Regions from separate parts of the Geobacillus sp. C56-T2 genome, predicted to be linked through region 1. Evidence: predicted binding sites of a transcription regulator. Region 1 holds the regulator's gene; each other region holds the start of a gene.
The links. The regulator LexA, encoded in region 1, represses DNA repair genes until DNA is damaged. The targets are predictions, from matches to a motif close to CGAACATATGTTCG.
Positions count from the first base shown of each region.

Region 2: the regulator LexA is predicted to act here: its motif matches at 7,362-7,375, upstream of recN (DNA repair protein RecN).
Region 3: the regulator LexA is predicted to act here: its motif matches at 6,868-6,881, upstream of addB (helicase-exonuclease AddAB subunit AddB).

Region 1 is NZ_VJWB01000001.1:1,259,005-1,269,616, reverse strand. Features, by position in the region: gene sirA (sporulation inhibitor of replication protein SirA) at 1-127, opposite strand, end outside; gene tkt (transketolase) at 557-2,563, opposite strand; gene GC56T2_RS06435 (DUF896 domain-containing protein) at 2,681-2,911, opposite strand; gene GC56T2_RS06430 (YneB family resolvase-like protein) at 3,017-3,748, opposite strand; gene yneA (cell division suppressor protein YneA) at 3,768-4,073, opposite strand; gene lexA (transcriptional repressor LexA) at 4,225-4,848, shown strand; gene glnA (type I glutamate--ammonia ligase) at 5,265-6,599, opposite strand; gene GC56T2_RS06410 (MerR family transcriptional regulator) at 6,639-7,040, opposite strand; gene GC56T2_RS06405 (methionine gamma-lyase family protein) at 7,117-8,388, opposite strand; gene hflX (GTPase HflX) at 8,405-9,649, opposite strand; gene GC56T2_RS06395 (trimeric intracellular cation channel family protein) at 9,915-10,529, shown strand.
Region 2 is NZ_VJWB01000001.1:2,330,357-2,340,968, reverse strand. Features, by position in the region: gene nusB (transcription antitermination factor NusB) at 1-336, shown strand, start outside; gene folD (bifunctional methylenetetrahydrofolate dehydrogenase/methenyltetrahydrofolate cyclohydrolase FolD) at 396-1,250, shown strand; gene xseA (exodeoxyribonuclease VII large subunit) at 1,263-2,612, shown strand; gene GC56T2_RS11635 (exodeoxyribonuclease VII small subunit) at 2,605-2,835, shown strand; gene GC56T2_RS11630 (polyprenyl synthetase family protein) at 2,839-3,732, shown strand; gene dxs (1-deoxy-D-xylulose-5-phosphate synthase) at 3,936-5,828, shown strand; gene GC56T2_RS11620 (TlyA family RNA methyltransferase) at 5,834-6,682, shown strand; gene ahrC (transcriptional regulator AhrC/ArgR) at 6,733-7,182, shown strand; gene recN (DNA repair protein RecN) at 7,420-9,141, shown strand; gene spoIVB (SpoIVB peptidase) at 9,383-10,612, shown strand, end outside.
Region 3 is NZ_VJWB01000001.1:662,119-672,730, reverse strand. Features, by position in the region: gene addA (helicase-exonuclease AddAB subunit AddA) at 1-3,324, opposite strand, end outside; gene addB (helicase-exonuclease AddAB subunit AddB) at 3,321-6,827, opposite strand; gene lepB (signal peptidase I) at 7,034-7,582, opposite strand; gene GC56T2_RS03405 (TVP38/TMEM64 family protein) at 7,579-8,202, opposite strand; gene GC56T2_RS03400 (competence protein ComK) at 8,282-8,815, opposite strand; gene GC56T2_RS03395 (hypothetical protein) at 9,086-9,280, opposite strand; gene aceA (isocitrate lyase) at 9,475-10,612, opposite strand, start outside.

The sequences.
Region 1 (10,612 bases):
GGCAAATCGCTTTTAACGGCGCTTTCGCGTGTTGATGCTCCCGTAGCAGTTCGACAATTTTTTCCGTCCGATGGCGATAATGCGCCGCCACTTCATCCTTCAACAAATAAATCCAATAACGAACCATGTTCGATCCCCCATTTCCGTTCCATCTGTTTTTATTATAGAAAAAGAAGGGGGAAAAATATGTCTATTGCCGGCAATTTTTTTCACTAACATTGTCGATTTTTGCGCGCAGCCTTTCAACCTGTGGCCGCTTGCGGCAAGGCTTGGCCCAGCCAGTTCAGCCGCGCCGCCGCGGCCCAACAACAAGCGGGTAACTGACGCGCGACATCCCGAACGTCGGCGAAGGCGGTTCAGCCGCACGGCCGCGGGCCAAAAAACAAGCCGCCCCTGCTGCGGCGCAAGGGCAGCTGTCCCGACTCTCTTCCGAATCTAACGAAGAAACTGGTCGATGTCCTCATCCGCCCAATGAACTAGGCGGTTGAGGTCGTCATCCGCCCAATAAACTAGGCAGTGGAGGTCGTCATCCGTCCGGAAGATCGGCTTTCTCCGCTCATTTTCCAAGCAGCGCTTTGACGCGGCGAACAACGTGGTCGACGGTAAAGCCGTACTCAGCCATGATTTTTTCTCCCGGTGCGGAGGCGCCAAACCGGTCGATGGCTAACACATCGCCCTCGTGACCGACGTAGCGCTCCCAGCCGAGCGAGGCGCCCATCTCAATGGCCAGCCGCTTCGTTACGGTCGGCGGGATCACTTCATCACGGTACGCTTTTGGCTGCGCTTCAAAGCGGTCCCACGATGGCATGCTGATGACGGAAACATGAATGCCTTCAGCAGCGAGCGCTTCTTGCGCGTTCACCGCCAGGCTGACTTCGGACCCGGTCGCCAAGAGCAGCGCCTCCGGAGCGCCGTTTTTCGCCGGTGAGACGACATAAGCGCCTTTTTTCACGCCTTCATACGCCAGCTCCGCCGTTTGCGGCAACGTTGGCACATCTTGGCGCGTCAACACGAGCGCAGTCGGCTTGTCTGTCGCTTCCAGCGCCAGCCGCCACGCTGCCGCGGTTTCATTGGCATCGGCCGGTCGGATGACCGACAAGTTTGGCATGGCGCGAAGCGAAGCAAGATGCTCCACCGGCTCGTGCGTCGGGCCATCTTCACCGACGGCGATGCTGTCATGCGTCAACACATACGTGACCGGCAGCCCCATGAGCGCCGCGAGTCGAATGGCCGGGCGCAAATAGTCGGAAAACACGAAGAACGTGCCCCCGAACACCTTCAATCCACCATGGAGCGCCATGCCGTTCAACGCCGCTCCCATGGCAAATTCGCGCACGCCAAACCAAATGTTGCGGCCCTCGTAGCTGCCCGGCAAGAAGTTGCCGCCGCCTTTGATGAGCGTTTTGTTCGAGCTCGCCAAGTCGGCCGAACCGCCAAACAATTGCGGCACCGCTTTAGCGATGGCGTTGATCACTTCCCCAGAAGACGAGCGGGTCGCTAGGCTTTTGCCCGCTTCATACACCGGCAGCACAGCTTCCCAGCCGGCAGGAAGCGTTCCTGCGATCGCTTGCTTCAACTGGGCGGCCAGCTCCGGATGCGCCTGTTCGTAAGCGGCAAAGAGCTCGTTCCATTCCGCTTCCTTTTTCGCTCCCGGTTCTTGCACGGTCTCCCGGAAATGAGCGTACACCTCTTCCGGCACGTAGAAATCTTCGGCGAACGTCCAGCGGTACGCTTCCTTCGTCAACTTCGCTTCTTCCGCGCCGAGCGGAGCGCCGTGAACGCCGGATGTGCCCGCTTTTGTCGGCGCACCGTAGCCGATCGTCGTTTTTACTTCAATGAGCGTCGGCCGGCTAAGATCGGCCCGTGCTTCTTCCAACGCTTTTGCGATTTCTTCAATGTTGTTGCCGTCCTCAACGCGCAAATATTGCCAGCCATAGGCTTGGAAGCGTTGGGCGACGTTTTCTGAGAACGACAAATTCAGCTCCCCGTCCAAGGAAATGTCGTTCGAGTCATACAGGACGATCAAGCGGCCGAGCTGTAAATGGCCGGCAAGCGACGCTGCCTCGCTCGCCACCCCTTCCATTAAATCGCCGTCGCCGCAAATCGCGTACGTATAGTGATCGATGATGGGAAACCCGTCGCGGTTGTAAGTCGCCGCCAAATGCCGCTCGGCCATCGCCATGCCAACGGCCATCGCAATTCCTTGCCCGAGCGGGCCGGTCGTTGCTTCCACTCCTGGCGTATGACCGTATTCCGGATGGCCCGGCGTCTTGCTTCCCCATTGGCGAAACTGTTTGAGATCGTCCATGGACACATCGTACCCGCTTAAATGAAGCAGGCTGTACAGCAGCATCGAGCCGTGCCCCGCTGACAGGACAAACCGGTCGCGGTTGAACCAGTTCGGATTGGCCGGATTGTGGTTCATCCATTTCGTCCAAAGCACATACGCCATCGGCGCCGCTCCCATCGGCATGCCCGGATGCCCAGATTTCGCCTTTTCGATCGCGTCGATCGACAGCGTTCGAATGGTGGTAATGGCTAATTCTTCGATTGAATGCGCCATCGTCTTCCTCCCTTTCATCAACATGGTGTCATTTACTATCATATAGAAAATGGGCTCCCTTGTACAACGTTTAGTTTCCAAACGAAGCATGGGAACGCCGCCGCGCGGCGCCAACACTTAATGGAGGCGCCGGCGTTGACTTTCTTTTAGCTTTTTCGGCGTGACATCGTTCCCGTTTGGATCGATGACCGTCACGGTATGAAGCATATCGGTCATCGCCTTGCGGAACGCCTGAATGTATTCGCGGCGCAACTTCGCCTGTTCGATCGTTTCTTCCGCCGTCAAGCCAGACGTTTTCGCCTTTTTGGCCAGTTCATTGATGCGGTCTAATTTCTGTTTGGCAAGCATCCGTTATCTTCTCCTATTCGTTAGGATGATCGTTCTCCGTTCTATGTTATCTGCTAAAACGCGAAGATGGCAACAATGACGCCTCGGCCGCCTTCCTCTGCCTTTCTATCGCTTCGCAGCGCGCCTTCCTTGCCGCTCGCCCGTATATTCGTGATCGCGCTCGGTGCCGGGCTCGTAGCCGCTGGGCTGTTCGGCTTGCCGCTCGTCCATATATTCCTGGTAGCGGCGATGAACGGTCGCTTTGGACGCCTCATAGCCAAAGCTTCGGAGCGTGGCGGCGATATCGGCAAACGTGAAACCGCGCGCGCGCAGGCGGACGATCTCTTCGATCGGCAGTTCGATGCGATCGCGCCCCGCGTTCTCTCCTTGGCGCCGCAAGTTCCGCTCCGGACGATAGCCGCGCGCGATGGCTCGCTGCATGCCGCGCTTGATTTTCGCGTTATGTAGTTTCCGCTGATACTCCTCGACGATCGCAATGATCGACAACACCATCTCATCGGCCTCGGATAGCGGCATCTCTCCGCGGTGGCTGGCGCTGTATAGCTTGACCCCTCGCTTTTTCAGGCAATGAAGCAGCGCCATGCGCGCATGGCCGCGCCCGAGCCGAGTTTCGTCTTGAACGAGCAAGACGTCCACGAGCCCCTCTTCACACAGTTCGAGCAGCTCGAGCACGCCGTCACGGTCAGCTTCATAACCGCTCGCCTGCTCGGCGATCACCTTGACCACCTCAAATCCGCTTTCCGCCGCGAGCCGTTCAAGCTCCTCCCGCTGCCGAGCCAGCGATGTTTCCTGCTCGCTTTTGTCCGTGCTGACGCGGCAATAAATGACCGCCCTCATGGCCATCCCTTCTTTCTTGTTACTGATTGGCGGCCAATGAACCGCCCCGCTTCGATTTTAACACGGGAATGACGATCTGTTCACCAGCTGTGAGACGGGAACTGCGAAGATGGTTCACCTCCACCACCCAGCGGATGAATTCGTCCGGCGATAAGCCGTGCTCCTGTTCATATTGCTTGGCCAACCCCCAAAGCGTATCGCCTGATGCGACGGTCACCGTCACATATTCCTGTTTATCGACCGGGCTGCCAGCGTAGATGAACGCAGCTGTGAAAAGCGTCATCAAAACTGAAAATACTAGATAGTGTAAAAACGTCTTCTTCATTTTCCCCACCCCAAAAAGAGAATGTTCGTTCGCTTTCCTTCATTATAATCAGGAACATTTGTTTGTGTCAACAAAAAATTCGAACTTATGTTTGTTTTTTCCCTTTCGGCATGATATAATGAAGGCAAATGACTTGCCGGAGGTGCAGGGAATGACGAAACTGTCGAAACGGCAGCAGCAAATTTTAGAGTTTATTAAGCAGGAAGTCAAAACGAAGGGCTATCCGCCGTCGGTGAGGGAGATTGGGGAGGCGGTCGGACTGGCGTCGAGTTCGACTGTCCATGGGCATTTGGCGCGGTTGGAAAGCAAAGGATACATCCGCCGCGACCCGACCAAGCCGCGCGCCATTGAAATTTTGGACAACGATGGCGGGAAGGAAAAAGAGGGCGAGGACATCGTCTCCGTGCCGATCATCGGGAAAGTGACCGCCGGGCAGCCGATTACGGCCGTAGAAAACATCGAGGACTATTTCCCGCTTCCGAAACGGCTCGCCGCCGGCGAAGAACAGCTGTTTATGCTTGAAGTGATGGGCGACAGCATGATCGAAGCCGGCATTTTGGACGGCGACTACGTCATCGTCCGCCAGCAATCATCGGCCCAAAACGGCGACATCGTCGTGGCCATGACCGAAGACAATGAAGCGACCGTCAAGCGCTTTTTCAAAGAAAAGGATCATATCCGCCTGCAGCCGGAAAACGCTCATCTCGAGCCGATCATCGTCCGCGATTGCACGATTCTCGGCAAAGTGATCGGCGTCTATCGCCTGATCGGCTAACGGAAGCGCAACGAAGACGGCGGACGGGGCGGACAAACGTCCATCACCTTGTCGGCTGACGCCGCGCGCCGCCGCAACGAGGCGGACGGGGCTTGAGCCAAAACCCGAACAGCGGGGTTGCCGGGTGTGAGCGGCCTGCCGCGGAAAAGGGCCGGTCCACAAGGCGGCATGGCAAAAGCGCGCGAGCCGAACAAGTTAGACCGCAGAAAAAAGGGCCAGTCCACAAGGTGTCTGGTTTCAGGGTAGGCACAACCAATCATGGGCCGGAAGCGCCGGTACCTATATAAAAGAGGGGCTGACCTAAAGGCTGTCTGCCTTCAAGATCGACGCAACCGATCGTGCGGCCGAAGCAGTCAGCACGTATATAGGGCAACGAAAGAGGGTATCCCGATCTTTTTGGGATACCCTCTTTTTGATTAGTACAGCTCCATGTATTGATCCAATTCCCATTGGTGGACGGTCGTCCGATACATATCCCACTCGATTTCTTTCGCTTCAACGAAGTGCTCGAATAAATGCTTGCCGAGCGCTTGGACGATCACTTCGTCGGACTTCAAGTTTTCAAGCGCCTCAATGAGCGTAGCCGGCAAATCGACAATGCCTTCTTCGAGCCGTTCTTCTTTCGTCATGACGTAAATGTTCCGATCCACCGGTGCCGGAGGGGTGAGTTTGTTGCGAATGCCGTCAAGCCCCGCCGCCAACAGCACCGCCATCGCTAAGTACGGGTTCGCCGACGGGTCAACGCTGCGCACTTCAATGCGCGTGCTCATGCCGCGCGAAGCCGGAATGCGAATGAGCGGGCTGCGGTTGCGCGCCGACCAAGCGACATAGCACGGCGCTTCATAGCCCGGAACGAGCCGCTTGTACGAGTTGACGGTCGGGTTCGTCACCGCCGTAAAGTTCGGCGCGTGTTTCAGCACGCCGGCGATAAACTGGCGGGCCGTTTCGCTCAACTGCAACTCGCCGTTCGGATCAAAAAAGGCGTTTTCCCCGTTGCGGAACAGCGACAAGTTGCAGTGCATACCCGAGCCGTTGATGCCGAAAATCGGCTTCGGCATGAACGTCGCGTGCAGCCCATGCTTGCGGGCGATCGTCTTCACGACGAGCTTGAACGTCTGAATATCATCGCACGCTTTGATGGCGTGGGCGTATTTGAAATCAATTTCATGCTGTCCTGGGGCAACTTCGTGATGGGACGCTTCGATTTCAAACCCCATTTCTTCGAGCTCAAGCACGATGTCCCGCCGGCAGTTTTCCCCCAAATCCGTCGGCGCTAAATCGAAATAGCCGCCGCGGTCGTTCAACTCCATCGTCGGGTGCCCTTTTTCATCGAGCTTAAAGAGGAAAAACTCCGGTTCCGCCCCTAAGTTGAACGCCGTGAAGCCGAGCGCTTCCATCTCTTTGAGCACGCGTTTTAAGTTATAGCGCGGGCAGCCTTCAAACGGCGTGCCGTCGGCATTGTAAATGTCGCAAATAAAGCGGGCGACTTTCCCTTTTTCCGCCGTCCACGGAAAGATGACAAACGTGTCCAAGTCAGGGTACAAATACATGTCCGATTCTTCGATGCGGACAAACCCCTCGATCGATGACCCGTCAAACATCATTTTGTTGTTCAGCGCTTTTTCCAGCTGGCTGATCGGAATTTCCACGTTTTTAATCGTGCCTAAAATATCGGTAAATTGCAGGCGGATGTATTTGACGTTCTCTTCCTTGACGATGCGCATAATGTCTTCACGCGTATATTTTGCCATCTTGAACCTCCTCACCGGCTCCGAAATCATTTCCCATCGTTAGTGAAAGAAGCGAGCGAGATCTCCTTGGCGAAGCGATGCGCGCTGAAACCGCCCGGCCTGAAGCAGCTCCGTCCGCAAAATTTCGCGCAGCTCTTCGTCCGACAGCTTCGGCTTTCCTGCCTTGTCGACTTTTTCCGGCTGTTCGTGACGCCCTTCCTGCCGCGCGGCAAAAATGCGCTTAATTCCAGCGAGGTTGACGCCTTGATCAATCAAGTCTTTAATTTCAAGCAAACGATCGATGTCATTGAGCGAAAACAGCCGCCGATTGCCTTCGGTGCGCGCCGGCGTGACGAGGCCGTGCTCTTCGTAATAGCGAATTTGCCGGGCCGATAAGTCCGTCAGCTGCATCACAATCCCGATCGGAAACAATGGCATGGAACGACGAATTTGGCTGCTCATGCCAATTCCTCCTCGCTTTTCATACCTTTATTTTATCATAATGTGAAGAAAACAGTCAATTATATGTTACCTTTTCTCACAAACAAATGAGCTGCTGTTCCAGCAAGCGGTGAACAGCGGAGCAAACGGCGATTTTGACATGAGAATACGTCAATCCGCCCTGCACGTACGCCACGTATGGCGGACGCAGCGGCCCGTCCGCCGTCAGCTCGATGCTGGCGCCTTGCACGAACGTGCCCGCCGCCATGATCACTTGATCCTCGTAGCCGGGCATGTCGCTCGGGTACGGAGTGAAATGGGCGTTCACCGGGGAAGCCGCTTGAATGGCTTGGCAAAAAGCAACCATTTGCTCTGGATCATTAAAGCGGACCGACTGCACCAAATCGGTGCGCTTCGCGTTCCATGACGGCGAAGTCTCAAGCCCGACCCGCTCGAGCAATGCGGCGGTGAACACCGCCCCTTTGAGCGCTTGGCCGACGACGTGCGGAGCGAGGAAAAACCCTTGATACATCTCAAGCAGGCTGTACAGCGAAGGGCCGACTTCGGCGCCGATGCCCGGCGAGGTCATCCGATAGGCGCACGCTTCGACGTATTGGTGCCTGCCGACGATATACCCTCCTGTTTTCACCAATCCCCCTCCAGGGTTTTTGATCAACGAACCGGCCATCAAATCGGCGCCGACATGGCAAGGCTCTTTTTCCTCGACAAACTCCCCGTAGCAATTGTCGACAAACACAACGACATCCGGCTTGATCGCTTTGACAAAGGCGATCATCTTGGCGATTTCATCGACCGTAAACGACGGGCGCGTCGCATACCCGCGCGAGCGCTGGATGCCGATCATTTTCGTCCGCTCGTGGATCGCCTCGCGCACCGCCGGAAAATCAACGGCTCCGTCCGCCGTAAGCGGCACGCTCCGATAACGAATGCCAAACTCGTTCAGCGAACCGACGCCGCGGCCGCGGACGCCGACGATCTCCTCAAGCGTGTCATAAGGGGCGCCCGTGATGTAGAGCAATTCATCGCCCGGGCGCAGCACGCCAAACAGCGCGATGGCAATCGCGTGCGTGCCGGAAATGATTTGCGGGCGCACTAGGCCGGCTTCCGCGCCGAATACATCGGCGTAAATGCGATCGAGCGTGTCACGGCCGACATCATCATAGCCGTAGCCCGTTGTCGGGATGAAATGGCCGTCGCTCACTTGATGGCGACGGAAACTGTCAAGGACGCGATGCTGGTTTCCGTCAACCAGCCTCTCAATCGAGCGATGGATCGGGGCAATTTGCGCCTCCACTTCTTCGATCAGCGCAGCGATCGTCTCTCCGTGTTTCCATGTTGTCCAAAACATTGGTGAACCCTTTCTATCATTGGAATGATTGCAGCTCCCTGTAAAGCGGGTGAGTCGGGAGCACGTACCCTTCGCATTCGTACGTCCCTTCTTGTTCATTATAGCGCCATTGCTGCAAAATCGTGTCCGCTTTTAACCGTGCGAGCCATTTTCCTTGGCCGCTTGGAATGGAGGCGTGGTAAAGGACCATTTGCCGCTTGATCGCCTCCTCCAAAAACGCGCGAAGCCGTTCGATATCAGCGGCAGAAAGCGCGCTCATGACGAGCGCCTCTGTTGTCGTCGGAATGAATTCTGGCGCCTGCCGGTCACGTTTATTGTACACTGTGACCATCGGAATGGAGGACGCCCCCAACTCCGCAACGAGCCGCAACACCGTTCGCTCATGTTCGGCGTAATCGGGATGCGATGAATCGACGATGTGCAGCAACAGATCCGCTTCCGTCACCTCCTCGAGCGTCGAGCGGAACGCGGCGACAAGCGTCGTCGGCAAGTCTTGAATGAACCCGACCGTGTCGGTGACAAGCACCGTATACCCACACGGAAGGACGCATTGGCGCGTCAGCGGGTCGAGCGTCGCAAACAGCAAATTTTCCTCGAACGAATCGGCCGCCGTCAGCCGATTAAAAATCGTCGATTTGCCGGCGTTCGTATAGCCGACGAGCGCCACTTGAAACGCGTGATTTTTTTGCCGGCGCCCGCGGTACCGCTCGCGATGTTCGGCGATGCGGCGCAGTTCGGCTTTAATGTCGTCGATGCGGCGGCGAATGTGGCGCCGGTCGGTCTCCAGCTTCGTCTCCCCCGGACCGCGCGTGCCGATGCCGCCGCCCAAGCGGGATAGCGCCGCGCCTTGGCCGCCAAGGCGCGGCAACAGATACTCGAGCTGCGCGAGCTCCACTTGCAGCTTTCCTTCTTTCGAACGGGCGCGCCTTGCAAAAATGTCTAAAATGAGCTGCGTCCGATCAATCACTTTCACCTCGCCAAGCATGTTCGTCAAATTGCGGGCTTGACTAGGAGAAAGTTCACTGTTGAAAATGACAATATCCGGCATCAGCTGTTTGACGAGAGCGGCAAGTTCCTCCGTTTTTCCTTTGCCAATGTACGTCGCCGGATGCGGCGCTTCCCGTTTTTGTGTCAACTCGGCTACCACCTCACCGTTGGCGGTCGCAACGAGCGAAGCGAGCTCCTCCATCGAATAGCGAAACCGCTCGTCATCGATTCCATGAAGTTGGCAGCCGACGATGATGGCTTGTTCGCGGCTCATAGCCTTCCTTCTCCTCTCGGGCGCAGCCATGTGATCCGCATGGAGCGCCAACCGTTTTTATGGCGCGGACGCTCGGGCGCATCCCGGCCATCCGCACGGGCTTCGCTCGGCTTTCCGCGAATGACCGAAAGCGGCTGTGTCCTCTTTGTTCATCATACCAAATTCAAGCAGCGCACGGCTAGTTCATTCCCGAAAAAACGATTGATTCCCGCCGCTTTTGCCTCTACAATGATACAAGAACATGACACGGAAAGGAACAGCACGAATGACGTGGGAAATATTGAGCATCATCGGCACGATCGCCTTTGCCATCAGCGGGGCGATCGTCGCGATGGAAGAGGAATATGATTTGCTTGGCGTCTACATTTTAGGGATCGTCACGGCGTTTGGCGGCGGGGCCGTGCGCAATTTGCTGATTGGGGTTCCCGTATCGGCGTTATGGGAACAAGGTTCGCTCTTTCTTGTCGCCTTAGTCTCGATGACGATCGTCTATTTGTTTCCGAAGCAGATGCTCCCGCCATGGAAGCGGTGGGGCAACTTTTTTGACGCCCTCGGGTTATCGGCGTTCGCCATCCAAGGGGCACTGTATGCCGCAAAAATGGGCCATCCGTTAAGCGCGGTCATCGTCGCGGCGGTGTTGACCGGCAGCGGCGGCGGCATCATCCGGGACGTGCTTGCCGGGCGGAAGCCGCTTGTGCTGCATGCGGAAATTTACGCCGCTTGGGCGATTTTAGCTGGCATCGCCGTCGGCCTGAAATGGGCGGAGTCGCCCGTGGAACTGTATGTGCTGTTTATTGCCGTCGCTGCTCTTCGCATTTTGTCATACACGTACGGCTGGAAGCTGCCGCGGCGGGCGGTGGGGGAAAAAGCGGGCGGGTAATCGCTTCCAGCGTAGATTCGAGTGATTGGGCATCAAACCATGGCCAAAGAAGAAATGGCAAGCAAGGAACGCCCCCGCGCGGG
Region 2 (10,612 bases), 1.1 Mb from region 1:
GGCCGCATTGCCCCGGAAGAGGCGCTGGCCAACGTCATTGGCGAAGAAGAAGTCGACCCGTTTTTGCGCCGGCTGGTCATGGGCGTTGTCGAGCATCGAGAAGAGATCGACGAGCTGCTGCGCGCCAATTTGGAAAAGTGGACGCTTGAGCGGGTGGCGAACGTGGATCGCGCCATTTTGCGCATGGCGACGTACGAAATGAAATACGTCGATGAAGTGCCGGTGAGCGTCAGCTTGGACGAAGCGGTGGAGCTGGCGAAAAAATTCGGCGACGGAAAATCGGGAAGTTTTGTCAACGGTGTGCTTTCCAAAGTGAAAGCAGCGCTGCAAACATGATAGCGGCCGCTTGGGCGGAAGAAGACGGAATGATGGACGAGGAGAGGAGAAGGGAGACCATGACAGCACAAATCATTAGCGGAACGGAAATGGCCAAGACGATTCGCGCCGCACTGGCGGAGGAGGTGGCGCAGCTGAAAGCGGCCGGCGTCGAGCCGGGGTTGGCGGTCGTTTTGGTCGGCGATGATCCGGCGTCACATTCCTATGTGAAAGGAAAACAAAAAGCGTGTGCCGAAGTCGGTATTCGTTCTTTTCTTTATTCGTTTCCGAAAACGGTCGATGAAAAGACGCTGTTGGCGCAAATTCGCGCCTTGAACGCCGATTCGGCGGTACACGGCATTTTGGTGCAGCTGCCGCTCCCGGAGCATATTCGCGAATGGTCGGTCATTGAAACGATCGCCCCGGAAAAAGATGTCGACGGGTTTCACCCGATCAACGTTGGAAAAATGATGATCGGCCAGCGCGCGTTTCTTCCTTGCACGCCGCATGGCGTTGTCGCGATGGTGAAGTCCGCTGGCATTGACATCGTTGGCAAACATGTCGTCGTCGTCGGCCGAAGCAACATCGTCGGCAAACCGGTTGGCCAGCTTTTTTTGCGCGAACACGCCACGGTGACGTACACTCATTCCAAAACAAACGATCTAGCGGCCATCACCCGCCAAGCTGATATTTTAATCGTCGCCGCCGGCAAGGCCCGCCTCATCGGACCAGAGCACGTCAAGCCGGGAGCGGTCGTCATTGATGTCGGCGTCAACCGGCTTGAAAATGGCAAACTGTGCGGCGACGTTGATTTTGAGGCGGTGAAAGAAGTGGCCGGCTATATTACGCCGGTGCCGGGCGGAGTCGGACCGATGACGATCACGATGCTTTTGCACAATACGATCGAAGCGGCCCGAGAGCTGGCTGCAAAGTGAGGGCAAGGATCCGTGGAAGTCAAATATGTCACGGTCGGGGCATTGACGAAGTACATCAAACGCAAGTTCGATGTCGATCCGCATTTGCGCGACTTATGGGTAAAAGGCGAGATTTCCAACTTTAAGCAGCATTCGCGCGGCCATATGTATTTTACGTTGAAAGACAGCCAAGGGCGCATTGCCGCCGTCATGTTTGCTGGCTACAACCAGCATTTGCCGTTTCGTCCTGAAGACGGGATGAACGTGCTCGCGCGCGGGGAAATTTCCGTCTATGAACCGAACGGCAACTATCAGCTGTATGTCAAAGAAATGCAGCCGGAAGGCGTTGGCAGCTTGTATTTGGCCTATGAACAGCTGAAGCAGCGGCTCGAGGCGGAAGGGCTGTTTGCGCCGGCCCATAAAAAGCCGCTTCCCGCCTTTCCGCGCTGCATCGGCGTTGTCACATCGCCGACCGGAGCGGCGGTGCGCGATATCATGACCACCATCCGCCGGCGCTATCCGTTGGCGAAAGTGATTTTATTTCCGGCGCTCGTCCAAGGGGAAGGAGCCGCCTCCTCGATTGCCCGCGCCATTGAGCGGGCCAACGAGTTCGGCGCGGTCGACGTCTTGATCGTCGGCCGCGGCGGCGGATCGATTGAAGAGTTATGGGCGTTCAATGAAGAAATGGTCGCGCGCGCCATTTTCGCTTCCCGGGTGCCGATCATTTCAGCGGTCGGCCATGAGACCGATTTTACGATCGCTGATTTTGTCGCCGATTTGCGCGCGCCGACGCCGACCGCCGCCGCCGAACTGGCGGTGCCGCACGTCGGTGAGTTGGCGGAGCGGCTCGCGGAGCGGAAATGGCGGCTCATCCGCGCCATGAAGGAACGGCTCGCCGCCGGCCGAGAACGGCTTGATCGTCTGCAAGCGTCGTACGCGTTTCGCTACCCGAAACGGTTGTACGAGCAAAAGGAGCAGCAGTTCGATGCCTTGCTTGAGCGGCTTCACCGTCAGCGCCGATCGTATGTCGACGAGAAGCATCGACAGCTGCGCGAGCTTGACTTGCGGTTATGGCGCCATCATCCGGCGGCGGAGCTTGAACGGGTAAAAGAGCGGCAAATCGCGGCCGCCACCGCGTTGAAAAAAGCGATGCGGTCGGCGTTAGAGCGCCATGCGTTCCGCTTTCGCTCCAATCTCGCCCGGCTCGAAGCGCTCAGCCCGCTTCGCGTCATGGAACGCGGCTATAGTTTGGTGTACAATGAGCGAGGGGAGCTTGTCAAACGGCTCAGCCAGCTTGCTGTCGGCGAACGTCTGTCAGTTCGAGTTCAAGATGGACGGGTGAACTGCCAAGTCATGGGAGTGGAGGAGAAACGCGATGAGTGAAGAAAAAGAGCTGACGTTTGAAGAAGCGATGAAGCAGCTTGAAGCGATCGTGGAAAAACTCGAAGAAGGAAATGTGCCGCTTGAGGAGGCCATCGCCTTTTTTCAAGAAGGAATGAAACTATCGAAACTATGCCACGACAAACTGCAGCAGGTGGAAAACAAGCTCGAGTATTTGCTGCGCGAAGACGGCGAGCTCGTGCCTTTTTCGCCGGAGGAGGAGTAACGGGTGGAGCAGCGGGAGATTGAACAGTTTTTAAACGGGCAAAAGCGGGCGGTTGAGGAGACGCTTTCCCGTTATATGGCGCGCCTCCGCGGGCCGGAGACGCTCAGGCGGGCGATGGCGTACTCGCTCGAGGCCGGAGGCAAACGCATTCGTCCGCTTTTATTGTTGGCGACCGTGCAGGCGCTTGGCAAAGATCCCGCCCTTGGTCTGCCGGTTGCCGCGGCGGTGGAAATGATTCATACGTATTCGCTCATTCACGACGACTTGCCGAGCATGGACAATGATGATTTGCGGCGCGGCAAACCGACGAATCATAAAGTGTTTGGCGAGGCGATGGCGATTTTGGCTGGCGATGCGCTGCTGACGTACGCCTTTCAGCTGATCGCCGAAATCGATGACGATCGCATTTCCCCTCCCATCCGCCTTCAGCTCATCGAACAGCTCGCGCAAGCGGCGGGCCCGGAAGGCATGGTGGCCGGACAGGTCGCCGATATGGAAGGGGAAGGGAAAACGCTTTCGCTTGCGGAACTGGAGTATATCCACCGGCATAAAACCGGGAAAATGCTGCAATACAGCGTGCGTGCCGGAGCGCTCATCGGCGGCGCCAGCACCGAGCAGCAGCGCGAGCTTGAGGCTTTTGCCGACCACTTAGGCCTCGCGTTTCAAATTCGCGATGATATTCTCGACATTGAAGGGGCCGAGGAAAAAATCGGAAAACGAGTCGGCAGCGACCGCGACAACAACAAGGCGACGTATCCGGGTCTTCTCACGCTCGCGGGTGCGAAACAAACGCTGCGGGTTCACATCGAAGAAGCGCAGCGCCATTTGCGGCAAGCGAAGGTGAATGGCGCCGCGCTCGCCTACATTTGCGAGCTTGTCGCAGCGCGCGACCATTGACACAGGGCGGCGGCCTTTCCTGTTCGATCAGGGCGAGGCGGCCGCTTTGTTTGTTGTTGGCGATGATCACGGGATAGCTTGACGGAAACGGCGGCGCTTAGCGGCAAAAGTCGATTTTTCGCGCCTGATCATGTATAATAATACTACCTGTATCATAGAAGAACCGGGCCGAAAAACGACGAAACGAAAGCGAGTGATCTTGGTTGGACGTAACAAAAATTGACCATCCGCGCGTCGTGAAAACGATGTCCATCTCCGAACTGAAACAATTGAGCGCCGACATCCGGCGGTTTTTAATTGAAAAGCTGTCGAAAACCGGCGGGCATATCGGTCCGAATTTAGGCGTCGTGGAGTTGACGATCGCCCTCCATCGGGAGTTTGACAGCCCGAAGGACAAGCTCATTTGGGATGTCGGCCATCAGTCATACGTGCATAAAATTTTGACCGGGCGCGCTGCCGAGTTTGATACGCTCCGGCAATACAAAGGGCTGTCCGGGTTTCCGAAGCGAAGTGAAAGCGAGCACGACGTGTGGGAAACAGGCCATAGCTCGACATCGCTGTCAGCGGCGATGGGAATGGCCATCGCCCGCGACTTAAAAGGAACCAATGAATACATCGTCCCGATTATCGGCGACGGGGCGCTCACCGGCGGCATGGCGCTGGAGGCGCTCAACCATATCGGCCATGAAAAAACGGATATGATCGTCATTTTAAACGATAATGAAATGTCGATCGCCCCGAACGTCGGTGCGCTGCATAACGTTCTTGGCCGGCTGCGCACCGCCGGCAAATACCAATGGGTGAAAGATGAGCTCGAGCTGCTGCTCAAGCGTATCCCGGCGGTGGGCGGCAAGCTGGCAGCAACGGCCGAACGGCTGAAAGACAGCTTGAAATATTTGCTCGTTTCCGGTGTTTTTTTTGAAGAGCTCGGGTTCACGTATTTGGGGCCGGTCGACGGTCACGATTTTGAAGACTTGCTCGAGAATTTGCGCTATGCAAAAAAAATGAAGGGCCCGGTGCTCGTGCATGTGATCACAAAGAAAGGGAAAGGCTACAGCCCGGCGGAAAATGACAAAATCGGAACGTGGCACGGAACGGGGCCATACAAAATCGAAACCGGCACGTTTGTCAAAACGAAGGAAGCCGGCCCGTCTTGGAGCGCGTTGGTCAGCGAAACGGTGCGCCGGCTCGCTCGCACCGATCCGCGCATTGTCGCCATTACCCCGGCCATGCCAGTCGGCTCGAAGTTGGAAGGGTTTGCAAGCGAGTTTCCGGATCGGATGTTTGATGTCGGCATTGCCGAACAGCACGCGACGACGCTGGCGGCCGGGCTGGCGACGCAAGGGATGAAGCCGTTTTTGGCCATTTATTCAACGTTTTTGCAGCGCGCGTACGACCAAGTCGTTCACGACGTCTGTCGGCAAAACTTAAACGTCTTTTTCGCCATCGACCGGGCCGGATTGGTCGGCGCTGACGGCGAAACGCACCAAGGGGTGTTTGATATCGCGTTTTTGCGCCATGTGCCGAACTTAGTGTTGATGATGCCAAAAGACGAAAACGAAGGTCAGCACATGGTGTATACGGCTATCCGCTATGACGGCGGGCCGATCGCCATGCGGTTCCCGCGCGGCAACGGACTTGGCGTGCCGCTTGACGAGGAGCTGAAAGAAATTCCGATCGGGACGTGGGAAGTGTTGCGCGACGGTCATGACGCGGCGATTTTGACGTTTGGCACGACGGTTTCGATGGCGCTCGAGGCCGCCGAAGAGCTGGCGAAAGACGGAATGTCTGTCAAAGTGGTGAACGCTCGTTTTATCAAACCGATGGATGAGACGATGCTTCACGATCTGCTTGAGCGTCGCCTGCCGATTTTAACGGTCGAAGAGGCGGTGCTGCAAGGCGGGTTTGGCAGTGCGGTCTTGGAGTTTGCCCATGATCATGGCTATCACGGAGCGGTCATCGAGCGGATGGGGATTCCCGACCGCTTTATCGAGCACGGCAGCGTTGGCGAGCTGCTCCGGGAAATCGGGCTGACGGCGGCTCATATCGTCGACCGGATCAAAACGATGGCGCCAAGAAAACAGAAAAGGGCTTGAAGACGATGAAGGAAAGAAAAGAACGAATCGATGTGCTGCTCGTGGAACGAGGGTTGGCGGAAACGCGGGAAAAAGCGAAGCGGGCGGTCATGGCCGGGCTCGTCTATGCGAACGGCGTCCGGCTCGAAAAACCGGGGGAAAAGGTGCCGGCCGACATCCCGCTCGAGGTGAAGGGCAATCCGCTCCCGTATGTCAGCCGCGGCGGTTTGAAACTGGAGAAGGCGCTGCGCGACTTTCAAATCGATATCGAAAACAAAATCGTTCTCGATATCGGGGCGTCAACGGGAGGGTTTACCGACTGCGCCTTGCAGCATGGGGCGAGGCTGTCGTATGCCGTGGACGTCGGCTACAACCAGCTCGCTTGGAAGCTTCGCCAAGACGAGCGCGTTGTCGTGATGGAGCGGACCAACTTTCGTTACGTGACGCCCGACTTGTTTACAAAGGGGCTGCCGGAAGTGGCCGTCATTGATGTATCATTTATTTCCCTTCGCCTCATTTTGCCGGTTGTCAAAACGGTACTCGTGCCCGGCGGCGATGTCGTCGCCCTTGTCAAACCCCAGTTTGAAGCCGGCAAGGAACACGTCGGCAAAAAAGGCATCGTCCGCGACCCCCGCATTCATCAAGACGTGTTGGAATCGATCGTTCGCTTTGCTTGCCAGCAAGGATTTGACGTCGTTCATCTGTCGTATTCGCCGATCACCGGTGGTGACGGCAACATTGAGTTTTTGCTGCACGCCGTCTATCCCGGTGAAGACCGAGAGGGAGAAAACCGCCTGGCAGCGCCGATCGCGGATGTGGTGAGCGAGGCGCACGCCTGTTTGCGCGCTGGAGAGGTGCAGGGAAGCGGCCAGTAGGCGGGCTACAGAACCGGTTTCATCGCGGAAAGAGCAGGAGGTGGCCGAATGTGAACAAAGGACAAAGGCATATTAAAATTCGCGAAATCATTATGAACAACGACATCGAGACGCAGGACGAGCTCGTTGACCGGCTGAGGGAAGCCGGCTTTCGCGTGACGCAAGCAACCGTCTCGCGCGATATTAAAGAGATGCAGCTTGTCAAGGTGCCGATGGCCAACGGACGGTACAAATACAGCCTGCCGTCTGACCAGCGCTTCAATCCGCTGCAAAAGCTGAAGCGGGCGCTTGTCGATGTGTTTGTCAAGCTCGATGGGGCGGGCAATTTGCTCGTGTTGCGAACGCTGCCGGGCAACGCCCATGCCATCGGCGTCCTGCTCGATCATTTGGATTGGAACGAAATCGTCGGAACGATTTGCGGTGACGATACGTGCCTCATTATTTGCCGGACGTCGAAAGACGCGAACAAAGTATCCCGCCAGCTGCTTTCCATGCTCTAAAAGGTTGGTGAAAAACCGCTGTTTGCCTTGGTCGATGATGGAACGCGTGAACATAGAAGCTGATGCAACCAGTTTTTCTACTTGAGAAACGATTCCAAGAAGCGGTTGCGTGAGTCAATCACCGGCCCCCTAAAAAGCCGTTGATGAGACGAATGTTCGAAGCGATCGGTTCACCGATTCGAACATATGTGCTATAATGGGTAGGGAGAACGGATCGGACAGGCAAGGAGTGATGGAATGCTCGCGGAACTGTCGATTAAAAATTTTGCCATTATCGAGTCGCTTTCGCTGTCGTTCGACAAAGGACTGACCGTGTTGACCGGGGAAACCGGAGCGGGCAAATCGATCATCATCGATGCGATTCATCTGCTGATCGGCGGCCGCGGTTCCGCCGAATTCGTCCGCTTCGGCGCGGAAAAGGCAGAGATCGAAGGGCTGTTTTTGCTTGACGATGACCGCCATCCGTGCTGCCAAACATGCGCCGATGCCGGCATTGATGTGAGCGACGGAATGGTGGTGCTGCGTCGCGACATCTTGGCCAATGGAAAAAGCGTCTGCCGCATCAACGGCAAACTGGTGACGACGGCGACCTTGCGCGAAATCGGGGCGACGTTGGTGGACATCCACGGTCAGCACGAACATCAAGAGCTGATGGACCCGGCGCGCCATCTGCCGCTGCTCGACGAATTTGGCGGCGCTGAAACGGCGGCGGCGCTCGCCGCTTACCGCGCTGTATATGAGCGGTACGAAACATTGGTGAAAAAAATCAAAAAACTGAGTGAAAACGAACAGCAAATGGCGCATCGTCTCGATTTGCTGACGTTTCAGCTGCGCGAAATCGAGCAGGCGGCGCTCGAGCCGGGCGAAGACGAACGGCTGATGGAAGAGAAAGTGCGCATCGCCAACTTCCAAAAAATTTACACGGCGATCCAGCGAAGCTATGAAGCGCTAGCCGGCGAGGGCCGCGGTCTCGATTCGATCGGGGAAGCGATGCGCCAGCTCGCCGATGTCGCCGCCATGGACGCCGCCCTCAAAGAGGCGCACGATGCGACCGCGAACAGCTACTATTTGCTCGAAGAGGTCCTGTACAAGCTGCGCGATCAGCTCGAGGAACTCGAGTATGACCCGCTGCGGCTCGATGCCATTGAAAGCCGCCTCGCCGACATTCAACAACTGAAGCGGAAATACGGGGCGACGATCGCCGACATTTTGCAATATGCTGAGACGATCGCCGAAGAAATCGAAGCGATCGAAAACCGCGAAACGCATGTGCACGAGCTCGAGCGGCAGCTGGCTGTGGTAACCGATGAATTGCTCGCCGAGGCGAAGCGGCTGACCAACGTGCGGCAGGCGCACGCCCGGCAGTTGTGCGAGCGCATTCACCAAGAGCTGAAAGACTTGTATATGGACAAAACGAAGTTTGACATCGTTTTTGCGAAGCGGGAAGGCCCGCTTGACGCCCCGCTGGTCGACGGCGTGCCGGTCAAGTTTCACGAAGACGGCGTCGACGTTGTCGAGTTTTACCTTTCCACGAACGTCGGCGAACCGCTGAAACCGCTCGCGAAAGTGGCTTCCGGCGGCGAGCTGTCGCGCATCATGCTCGCCCTAAAAACGATTTTTTCCAAGCATCAAGGCGTCACATCGATCATTTTCGATGAAGTCGATACCGGGGTGAGTGGCCGCGTCGCCCAAGCGATGGCGGAAAAAATTTACCGCATCGCCAACCAGTCGCAAGTGCTGTGCATTTCGCACTTGCCTCAAGTCGCGGCGATGGCCGACACCCATTTGCTGATCGCCAAGGAAACGGACGGGGAGCGGACGAAAACGGTCGTGAGAAAGCTGGATGAAGAAGAAAAAGTGAAAGAGATCGGCCGCATGATTTCCGGCGTGGAGATGACGGAATTGACGAAACGGCACGCCAAAGAGCTGCTCGAATTGGCGGCGAAAATGAAACAATAAGCCGCCCGGCGAGGAGGGGAATTCACGTTGAAATGCCCGGTCAAGGGCGAAAAACAAAGAAAGGCCCGGCTTTTGGTCGTTTGATGCGGGCCGGCTTTGGACGTGCGAGCTGCCCGGATGCAACATCCATTCCGGGCAGCTTTTTTATGTCGGCGGCGATTATATTTTCCCCCGTTCAGGCAAAATTAAAACTGTAACCGTTTTTGCATGGTGTAGGCGGGAGCGAGGAGAGTGAACGACATTGAAGAAAGAGATGGCGCGAACAATCGCAGGAGTGCTGCTCCTTGGCATCATAGCGGCCATCGGGTTGTCCAAGCCGATGAAGGAATATTGGCAAATCCCGAAACAGCTTGTTCTGTTTGAAGGCGATGCGGTCAAATGGAACACCGCCTCCCTTCCAGCGCAAGCGGCCGTGAATGTGCAAAACGCTCCCGAAACGCTCGAAGTCGAGCAGAAAAACGGTTCATTGGCAGTCAAGGCGAAACGGCGCGGACAAGGAACAATGGTGCTTGAAGTCGCCGGGATGCCGATTAAGCAAGTGGATGTCAAGGTGCTGCCGACGCTCAAAGTCATTCCCGGCGGGCAATCGATCGGCGTCAAGCTCAATACGGTCGGCGTTCTTGTCGTCGGCTACCATCTTGTTGAAACCGACCATGGAAAACAATCGCCGGGCGAAGCGGCCGGCATCCAAGTCGGCGACATCATTACCGGCATCAATGGCCAAAAAATTGAAAACATGAGCGACCTCTCCCCTTTCATTGAGGAAGCCGGAAAAACAGGAAAACCGCTTCATCTGCAAATCCTGCGCGATCAGCACGCCATGACGGCGAAGCTCGTTCCGCTGAAAGACAAACACGATGGTGTCTACCGCATCGGCCTCTATATCCGCGATTCAGCCGCCGGCATCGGAACGATGACGTTTTATGATCCGAAGTCGAAAACGTACGGGGCGCTTGGCCACGTCATTTCCGACATGGACACGAAAAAGCCGATCGTTGTCCAAAATGGGCAAATCATGCGCTCGACCGTCACCTCGATTGAAAAAGGAACGAGCGGGAATCCCGGTGAAAAATTGGCCCGCTTTGCCGACGGGGAGGAAGTGATCGGCACCATCACCGTCAACAGCCCATTCGGTATTTTCGGCAAACTGACGAAACCGCTGCCGGATGGCCCGATCACCAAGCCGATTCCTGTCGCTTTGGCGAGTCAAGTGAAGGAAGGGCCAGCGAAAATGCTGACGGTGGTCGAAAACGACAAAGTCGAACAGTTTGACGTGGAAATTGTCAGCACCATTCCGCAGAAATTTCCGGCGACCAAAGGCCTCGTGATTCGCGTCACTGACCCGCGTTTGTTGAAGAAAACAGGGGGAATCGTCCAAGGGATGAGCGGCAGCCCGATTATCCAAGACGGCAAACTTGTCGGCGCCGTCACGCACGTGTTCGTCAATGACCCGACATCCGGCTACGGCGTC
Region 3 (10,612 bases), 600 kb from region 1:
CGCTTGTTCGGCGGCCAGCAGCTCGTTTTCCACGAGGCGGGCAATCTGGCTGCGGATCGCTCGCTCATCAAGCGGAGCACGCCAATCGAGATGTCGCATCACGACATGAAGCGCCGTCCCTTTTTCAGCGGGCGTTAATGTTTTGACCTGCATGAAGCGCGGACGGGAAAACACCGGCGCCGTCCCTTGGCGCGGCCGCCATTCGTCCGCCTGCTCGCCAAACAGCGCGCGCTGTTCTTTGAGCTCAGATACGGATTGTTTGGCGCGCACCGCTGTTTCTTTTTCGTAAGGATACGTCCACATAAGGCGCCGCTTGGCCTCTCCCTCCCACTCCTCGCCGGCTGGAACGGGAAGTCCCTCCTTTAGAGCCGTCAATAGGTGAAGCTCTGTCTCATCCGCTGTCGCTTCGCTGCCGTGAAGCTCGGCGGCCGGCACGATCACGATGCGCCAGACAGACGGGTGGGAAGCGATCTCCGCAGGCGCCGGTTCTCCCACAAGCTCGCAGCCGGCGCGGTGGCGGATGAGGGCGCGCCCGATCCAGTCCAAATACGAGCGAGCCGATGCCCGCATGTCGTCAGGAAGAAGCCAGCCGTCTTCCGCCATCGCCCCTCTCCACTTTTTCAGCTCCTTGTCCGCGTCAGGAACGGAAGCGATGAAATACAGCTTTTCTTTCGCCCGCGTCAGCGCGACGTATAAAATGCGCATCTCCTCCGCCAGCAGCTCGAGCCGCTTTTTTTGCTGAATGGCCATAAACGGCAACGTCGGGTAGCTGATGCGCAGCCGCGGATGGACATAGCGGGCAGCAAAACCAAGCTCTTTGTCGAGCAAATACGAATGATGCAAATCGCGCGTATAAAACGGCCGCGCGAGCCCGGCCAAAAAGACGACCGGAAACTCGAGCCCTTTGCTGCTGTGGATCGTCATGATCCGCACAACATCTTCCTGCTCGCCGAGCGGCCGGGCGGAGCCGAGATCGTCACCGCGCTCTTGCAGCCGTTCGATGAAGCGAAGAAAGCGAAACAGCCCGCGAAACGACGCCGATTCATACTGGCGAGCGCGATCATACAAGGCGCGCAAGTTGGCTTGACGCTGTTTTCCGCCCGGCAGCGCGCCGACAAAATCGTAATACTGTGTATCGCGGTACAGCTGCCAAATGAGGTCGGCCAATGAACGGCGGCGCGCCATCGTGCGCCAGCTTGCCAGCCGCTCGAGAAAAACCGCCGCCTTCCGCTTCGCTTGTTCCTCCTCATCCGTCTCGGCCGGCTTGTTCCGGAAAGACTGCAGCGCTTCATAAAACGTGCCTTTCGGAGCGGCCAAGCGGATCATCGCCAGCTCGTTTTCATCAAAACGAAACAGCGGCGAACGGAGCACAGCCGCCAGCGGAATATCTTGATCCGGATTATCGATAACCCGTAACAGCGACAGCATGGTGGATACTTCCGTCGCCTGAAAATAGCCGGCAGACAGGTCAGCCGCCGCGGGAATGCCTTGCGCCTGCAACTGCTCGATCATCGGCGACGCATTGGTCATCGAGCGGACAAGAATGACGATATCGCGGTACATCACGCGCCGCGGTGCACCGGTAGAACGGTCGTACACCCAAAACGGCCGGGCAATGAGCTCTTTCACCTTTTTGGCGATCCAGCGCGCTTCCAGCTCGGCGGCCGCCAATTCAGCCGCTTCCTCTTCTTCCTCTTCCTCGGTCCGCTGCCGATTGATGACCACGACTTCCGGGACGGCATCGCTCCCGTCGGGGTAATCGGCGCCGTATTTCAGGCGCGCGGCTTCATCGTAAACGAGCTCCCCAACGGCTTCGCCCATGATTTGTGAAAAAAGAAAATTCGTTCCGTCCAATACTTCCCGGCGGCTGCGGAAGTTGCTCGCTAGATCGATTTTCATGCCCCCGGCTTCTCCGTCCGCCGTAAACCGTTTGTATTTATCCAAAAACAGCAGCGGTTCGGCCAGCCGAAATCGATAAATCGACTGTTTGACATCGCCGACCATAAACAAGTTGCCCGTCCGCTCGCTTCCTTTCTTGACCAATTGCAAAATAGCTTCTTGGACAAGGTTCGTATCCTGATATTCGTCGACAAGCACCTCATCAAACTGAGCTTGGTACTCGAGGGCGGCGGCGGTGGGCTGCCATTCGCCCGTCTCTGGATGGCGGTGCCGCAGAACGCGCAAGCAATAATGCTCCAAATCGGAGAAATCTACGACCCCTTTTTCCCGTTTGGCTTCCTGAAACCTAGCGGCAAAACGGCGAACGAGCGCGGCGATCGTTTCCACGATCGGTTTCATTTCCTGCATGTGGCGGAGCCAAGCGGACGGAGGAAGCGAAAATACATGGTCGCGCAGCGCTTCGATTTTCTTTTTCGCCTGCTCGCGCAACGCCTTCACTTCATCGATCAGGTGCGCTTCGTATCGTTTGCTGCTGCACGACGGCAAGCGTCCGAACGACAAGGATTGCAACGCCTCGTGCAGCTTGTCCCACGGTCCGGCGACCCTCATTTGCAGCCCGGAAACGAGCGCGGCGTCTTCGCGCAACCGTTCCGTGTACGGCTCGGGACCGCCCGGTGCTTCCGCCAGCTCCAGCGCCTTTCGGATCAATCGCAAAGCCGCCGTCAGCTCCATTTCTGCATGCTGAGCGAGATAGCGTGCCGGCGCCAACGTTCTCACGTCCGCTTCAGCATCAACATCATACATCGACGCCAAGCCGGCAAGCCATTCGTCCGGCTCAGGATGAGAGCGAGAAAACTCATAAAGCGAGAAAATCATTTCCTGTAGCTCTGCATCGCTCCGATCGCCCGTATAAGCATCGACGACCGCCAAAAAGCGATCATTGTCCGCCTTTCCGTATTCTTCTTCAAGCAGGTCTTCAAGGACGTCTTCCTTGAGCAGCTCGATCTCCGTTTCATCAGCGATGCGAAACGACGGGTCTAAATCAAGCAAATAGTAATATTTGCGAATGACATCCAAGCAAAATGAATGAAGCGTCGAAATCGAAGCGCGGGGAAGCAGGCTGAGCTGGCGCCGCAAGTGGAGAGAATGCGGGCGTTTCGCCAGCTCCCGTTCGAGCGCTTCGCCGATCCTTGCCTTCATCTCAGCCGCAGCGGCATTGGTAAACGTGACGACAAGCAGGCGGTCGATATCCACCGCTCCTTCTTCCGCCGTCACTTTTTGAATGATCCGTTCGACAAGAACCGCCGTTTTGCCAGAACCGGCCGCCGCGGCAACGAGAAGATCGCGGCCGCCGGCGGTGATCGCCTTCCATTGTTCTTCCGTCCATCGGCTTCCGGCCGGCTTCGGGCGAATCGCCATGTTCATCGCTCGTCCTCTCCTTCCGCTACTTTTTCCAAGACCGCTTCTTTCGTCTGCGGAACTAGTTTTCGATATTCATTGCCCGGAAGCGCCTCGTCAAACTGGCACACCGGCTTGAACGGGCAAAACTCGCACGCCGTTTTCTCTTTTAGCTTATATGGAGCAATCGATACAACGCCATCGGCGATTTGCCCGCCGATCTCGACAAACAAGCGGCGGATATGGCGACGAAGCGCCGTAAAATCCGATTCACTCGCCACCGATGAGCGCGAATGGATCGATCCGCTTTTGGTGATTTGTGCGGGTACGATCAGCGACCATTGCCCGTCTTCAAGCTTGCTGTCCATCAGCCGGATCGCTTCCACGTCCGCGAGCAGCAGCCCGCGCATCCGAAACGGTTCAAGCAACTTTTGCACCAGCTTCACTTCGTCATCGACCCACTGTTTCGCTTGAACGATCGGATTGTGAATATGGAAATAAAGCACTCCCGCCGGAAGCGCCGGCTTTCCGACCAATTGTTCGGCATACGTCAATACAATGTCCAAATACGTGAACATTTGCAGCGCCAGCCCATAGTATACTTCCGCTATATCAAGCGCTTTGGCACTCGATTTGTAATCGATGATGCGAAGCAGCACCCCTTGGCCGCTTTCTGCTTTGTCAATGCGGTCGATCCGCCCGACGAGTTCCATCGTCGTTCCGTCGCGGAGCCGAAAGCGAAGCGGTGGCAAGTCGCCGCCCGGTCCAAACGACAGCTCCATCCCAACCGGAACGAAGCCGCTCGCCCGCGCGTGCTCGCTTAGCACGTACGCCGTGCGGGCGACCACGTTTTGCAGTTTCCGTTTCATATATTGATAGCGAGATGAGCTTGCTAGCACTTGCCGCTGAATGAGCGGGGCAATCCGCTCAACAGCCTCGGCCGACAGCCGCTCGCATTCCAGCTTTGACAATTTGCTCCATTCGACATGCCGTTCACGGAGCTGGTCGGCGATTTGCTTGATGGCAGCGTGAAACAACTGCCCGACATCGGGAGCCTCAAGCCGAAAAACATGGCGCTCTTTCAAACGCAGCCCGTGCGAGGCAAAGTGAGCGTACGGGCATTTTTGAAACTGTTCCATGCGCGAGACGCTCGCTTGAATCTTTGTTCCGTACAGCCGCTCGCTCCACCGTTTTTTCAGCGGCGCCGCTTTGTTCGTATAAAAGAGGGCGGAAACGGCATGCTGCACGTCTTTGCGCCACTCCGGATGGCGGACGAGCGCGTTATACACTCCCCACCACAACGGATCGATGCGATAATTCCGCTTCCACACCCGCAGTTGGCTGACCAAATACGTTTGCGTCGCCCTCCGGACGGTGACGAAGGCTTCCGCCTCCTCCTCCGGAACATCGAACGGGTCATTGCTGCATAACTTCACCGGCGCCAGCGGGAACAAATTCTTCAATTGTTGAATGAGCGGGGACGGCATCAGCGCCTTTCCTTCGCCGTCAGCGAGCGGATAGGCGACGTACAGACGGCGGCGCGGAGCCACGAGCGCCAAGTAGACGAAAAACGGATCATAAAACAGCTGCTCCCGACTTCCGGGGGCTAGCGACACGCCGAGCGCGCGCAATTGTTCGCGCTCGATCTCGGCCATCAGCCCTTCTTCCTTCACTTTGGCCGGAATGACGCCCTCGTTGACGCCAATGACAAACGCGTACTTGATGTCAAACAGCCGCGAACGATCCAGTTGGGCGATAATCACTTGATCGAGCGCCGGCGGAACGAGCGAGAATTCGAGGCGATCGAGCCCGGCTTCAATGATTTTGGCAAACTCGGCGAGCGGAAGAGACTCGGTGCCAAGCATTTCCACATATTGATCGAGCAAGTCAACGACCGCGTTCCACGCTTGTTCGTGCTGACGCGCCTCGATTAAGCGCCCGGCCGCTTCGGCTTCGGCGCTCATTTTCTCGAGTTTTTTTGGAATCTGCAATTCTTCGAGAAAGAGATATAACGCCGTGCAAAGCCCGCGTCCATCCGAAGCCCGGTGCAAGCGGCGGTCAAGCCGGCGAAGCGGGGCGGTCAACACCTCGCGCCACCGGTTCAACTCATCTTCAAACTGCCGCTCTTCGTCAGTCTGCGGCACATTCAACCCGTCAAGCGCTTGATAGCGGCGGTACGTCCAACGTTCGCCGCTCGTCCACTGATCCCCTTTCACTCCATGGGCAAGCACGTAATTTTCCAGCTTGTCCGCCGCCTCGCGCCACCAGGCCGCGTCTTCGTCAGCCGGAAAAAGCAAATCGGTTTTCACCGCCCGAAACACCGCCTCGTAGCGCCAGCGCGTCACGACGGTTTCGAGCGCGGCGCGTACGAGCTCAACGAGCGGATGGTAGTGCATCGGCTCTTTCTCATCCATGAAGGACGGGATGCCAAAGTCAAAAAGTACCGTTTTGACCACATCGCGATATGATTCAAGATCGCGAATGATCAAGGCAATGTCGCGATAGCGCGCTCCCTCATCGCGGACGAGGCGAATGATTTCGCGAGCAACCGCCTCCACTTCCGCCCGCCGGTTGGCTGCTTCGTAAATGCAAACCGCATCGGTCTTTTCCTCATACGGAATCAACGGACGATGGTGAAATTGCCTTTCCAAATGGGCAAGCGCGCTGCTTTCATGCCGGCGGTTTTCCGTAAGCACGACCGGCTCTTCGATCAATACGCCGCTGCTGAGCGCGAGTGCGCGCAGCTGTTGATACGTTTGCGCCGGCAAATAAAACAGATCGAGCGCATCCGGCACGCCATCGTCATATGGCCGGTCAATGGTCAAAGAAACGGTGACGCGTCGGCAATGGCGGAGAAGCTGTTCGATGACCGCGTATTCCTGCGGCGCAAAATGATGGAATCCGTCGATATAAATCTCAGCGTCACGCAAATAAACGGAGTGCGGAATTTGTTCAGCGAGCAAGCGCAAATAATCTTCCGAATCGAGATAATGGCCGCTCAGGCTTCGTTCGAGCTCGCCATAGACGAGCGCGACATCGCTTAGTTTGTCGGCGAGCAGCCGCCGTCCCGGTTGATTCGAATCGGCCGTAAGCGCCTCGGCGTGGCGGCGGAGCTCCCCCGGCGTCAGGCAATATCGTTTGCATTCGGCGATCATGTCGTGCAGCTGCTCAATAAACCCTTGTTTGTCCGCCGCGCGTCCGAACAGTCTAAGCTCCTGCCGGCGCTGTTCAATAATGTTGCGGATCATCATTTGCACGCCAACATCATGCACGTGATAGCGGTTCATGCCGCCGGTTTCTTGCAGCACGCGCCAAGCGAGGCGCGTGAAACTGAACACTTGGGCACGGATCATCCCGTCCGTCCCTTCTGTATGTATTAGGGCGTATTCGCATTGAAACGTCATTTGTTCCGGAACGAGGTAAACGATCGTTCGTCCTTGTGGGCTTTCTTTCAGCATGGTTTGTATTTCGCCCAGACAGGCGGCCGTTTTCCCGCTCCCCGACCGCCCGAGCAAAAACCGAAGCGACATGGCTCTTACCACCATCCGTTTCCTTTATTTTCTTTATTTTAGCACATACGTTCGCTTTTGGAAAGAAAAAAGCGCTGCCTCATCCAGCGTGACATACTCCCGCCAGCTACGCTGACGCTTTTTTGGGCCTTTCTTTTTAAGATGGAACCGAAATTCATCTCCCTTTCACTATTGTTTCGAAGTGGGAGACGTCTTCCGGTGGTCCGTTAAAACTGGAACGCGAACTCGTTCAGCGGCCAATAGCGAAGATCGACTTTGCCGACGATTCGGCTGATTTTCACGAAGCCGAAATGCCGACTGTCCCAACTGCCCAAACGATTATCGCCAAGGACAAACACACAGCCAGGTGGCACCCTCGTTTTTCCTGTCACTTCCTCAAGCGTAAAATCACCGGTCAGCTTGCCTCCGGCTAAGCTTTGCTTATACGGGCGCAAATACGGCTCATCCATCCGTTTCCCATTGACATACAACACATCGTTTTTATACTCAATCCGGTCGCCCGGCAAGCCAATGACGCGCTTGACGTAGTCTTCGTTTCTCGTGGCGTGAAAGACGATCACATCAAACCGATGAATCGGACCGATGTCATAAGACAGCTTGTTGACAACGAGCCAATTGCCGCTCTCTAACGTTGGCATCATCGATTTTCCTTCAACGATATAAGGACTGAACACAAACAAACGGAGCGCAACCGCAAGGCAGACGGCTGTCATCCACAGCCACCGGCGCCCTTGTTTCTCTTTCCGTTCTGTCACTCTCCGTCCCCCTCGCTTTCGCGTTTTTCCGTCAGTGAAAACCTCGCTTCGACCCGCTTTCCGGCATACCAAAGAAGGAAAACGGCTGCGGCGATCATCGCCGTCCGCAGCGGCTGGCGGACGAGCGCCACCAAGTCGTAGCCGATGAAACTGATCGTAAACACCATGATCATCTTTCCGAGAAGCACAGCCAGTATAAACTGCTGCCGACTGATGCGCGACAGCCCGGCGACAATGTTGACAAGCGCCGACGGGGTGAACGGAAAACAATACAGCAAAAACAGCGGCCCGAATCCGTGCCGTTCAATCCAATGCATAAACTGGCGCACCTTCGGATGACGGCGGACAAAATGAAAAAAGCGCTTTTGCCCCACTTTCCGCGTCAGCCAAAAAACGAGGAGCGACCCAAGCGAGGCGCCGAACCAAGAAATGAAAAATCCTTTCCACAACCCAAACGCCGCTGCATTGGCCATGACAAAAACAACCATCGGCAAAATCGGAAAAAATGATTCCAAAAGCGTCGCCGCGATGCCGGGAAGCACGCCGAAGGAGCGATACTGTTCAAGCAAAGCAAGAATGTGATCGAGTGTGAACCATTGTTTGACGGTTTCCATGTCCATGTATCTTTCCCCATTCAAATGCTGTTTATATGTCTATTTTACACCCCTAGGCGCCCAATTTGAACTCACCTTTGCAAAATCACGTCTGTTTTTCCTGCTGCATGCGGAATATGTACTGGAGTTTGCGTTCTCGCGCTTCCATCCGTTCGGATAACTTCGTCCGCAGTTGGGCGGTCCGGTGCAATTGATTGATAAACGACTTGCAGGAAACATCGAGGGAGACACTTTTTCCGTTGCGGAAGTACACGATGGTCTGTTCATATTTGGCAGGTTCGTATCGATAGACGTGCATGTGCGAAAGCCAAACGCAGCGGAAATCTCGTGGAGAAGCGGTTGGAAATACGTAAATTTCATTGGACGGTTCGATGGCGATCGGCGCCTTATGGGTGATGCCGATAATGGCTTTTGTTCCCTCTTTCCTCCCCCGGTAGCTGCTCCCGTAATAATCACAACTCTGTTTGACGATATCGGTCGGCGTTTTTTTCACAATGTACTCGCCATCTTCCTCGATGACTTTCGCATACACGTCGCTGTTCAAAAAGTAGGGGAGAATCGCCATCGTATATCGACTGACGATGAACTGTTCAAGGACAATGAACTCGTTGATCTTCATCGATCCATCTCCTTTCCTGTTCGCTCACTATTTTCTATCATAACACAAGTAGTTATATTTTTCTATATTTTGAAAAAGTTAAGGTTCTTCATTAAAAGTTGTACTGGATTTTTTCATTACACATCTTAACTTATGCATCCACGAAAGAACAGGGAAATCAATCATTTTTTGCATACACCTGTTTAGAGAAGTTCACTGTCTGTCAAGTACACGTTTTGATGACGAACCAAAGTTAATGAAAAAAACCCATGACGCTGGTCATGGGTCGGTTTAGGCGTTCTCAAACGTTTGACCGATTTCTTTCATCGCCAAATATTCATTCGCTTGTTCCAGCGCCGTATGTTCGCCGACAGAGTCGCCCGCGTACGTTTCCTCATTCATTCCCCATTGTTCAAAATGGAGATCGGTGCTGACGCGGAATTCGGCCGGCATTACCTCCGGCAGCTCGCTTTTGTCCTTTTTCATCGCATCGCCTCCTGCCTATATAGCATGCGCCGTCTTTTTCCTTTTATGCGCTGCACTTGCAGCCAAACCAAAAAAATGAGGTTGTCCCGAAGGATCGGGACCCCCTCTTTCGCAGTGATCGGCGCATCGGCTTTGTGTTTCATGCGATATGCGATGCTATCTTGAAGGCAGACAACCGTTTCGGTCCGTTTCGTTCAAGCCTTTGTAAACTGTTCTTCCTCGGTCGATCCTTTCAACGCGACGGTCGACGACTGGCCGCCGGAGATGACTTGGGCGACTTCATCGAAATAGCCGGTGCCGACTTCGCGCTGATGGCGCGTGGCCGTATACCCGTACTTCTCAGCGGCAAACTCGGCTTGCTGCAGCTCAGCGTACGCCGCCATGCCGCGCTCCTTGTAACCGCGCGCCAGTTCGAACATGCTATAGTTGAGGGCATGGAACCCGGCCAAAGTGACGAACTGGAATTTGTATCCCATTTTCCCAAGCTCTTGCTGGAACTTCGCAATCGTTTCATCATCCAGCTTTTTCTTCCAGTTGAATGATGGCGAGCAGTTGTACGCCAACAGCTTGCCCGGGAACTTCTCGTGAATGGCTTCAGCAAACTGCCGTGCTTCCTCCAAGTTCGGTTCGCTCGTTTCGCACCAAATGAGATCCGCATACGGCGCATAGGCCAAACCGCGGGCGATGGCCTGATCGAGACCAGCCCTCGTGCGGTAAAACCCTTCCGGCGTCCGCTCGCCCGTAATAAATTCTTGATCGCGCGGGTCGATGTCGCTTGTGATCAAATCGGCGGCATTGGCATCGGTGCGGGCGATCAGCACCGTCGGAACGCCCATCACATCGGCAGCGAGGCGCGCCGCAATCAAGTTGCGCACCGCCGTTTGCGTCGGCAACAGCACTTTGCCCCCTAAATGCCCGCATTTTTTCTCCGATGACAACTGATCCTCAAAGTGGACGCCAGCCGCTCCCGCCTCAATCATCGCTTTCATGAGCTCAAACACGTTCAGCTGGCCGCCGAACCCAGCCTCGGCATCGGCAACGATCGGCACGAAATAATCGATATCGCCGCTGCCTTCCAAATATTGAATTTGATCCGCGCGCTGCAATGCTTGGTTAATGCGTTTCACAACGTGCGGAACGCTGTTGGACGGATACAAGCTTTGGTCCGGATACATATGCCCGGCGAGGTTGGCATCGGCCGCCACCTGCCAGCCGCTTAAGTAAATGGCTTTCAGCCCCGCTTTCACCTGTTGCACCGCTTGATTGCCGGTCAGCGCGCCGAGCGCATGAACGTAATCTTCCGTATTTAACAGCTGCCATAACTTCTCGGCT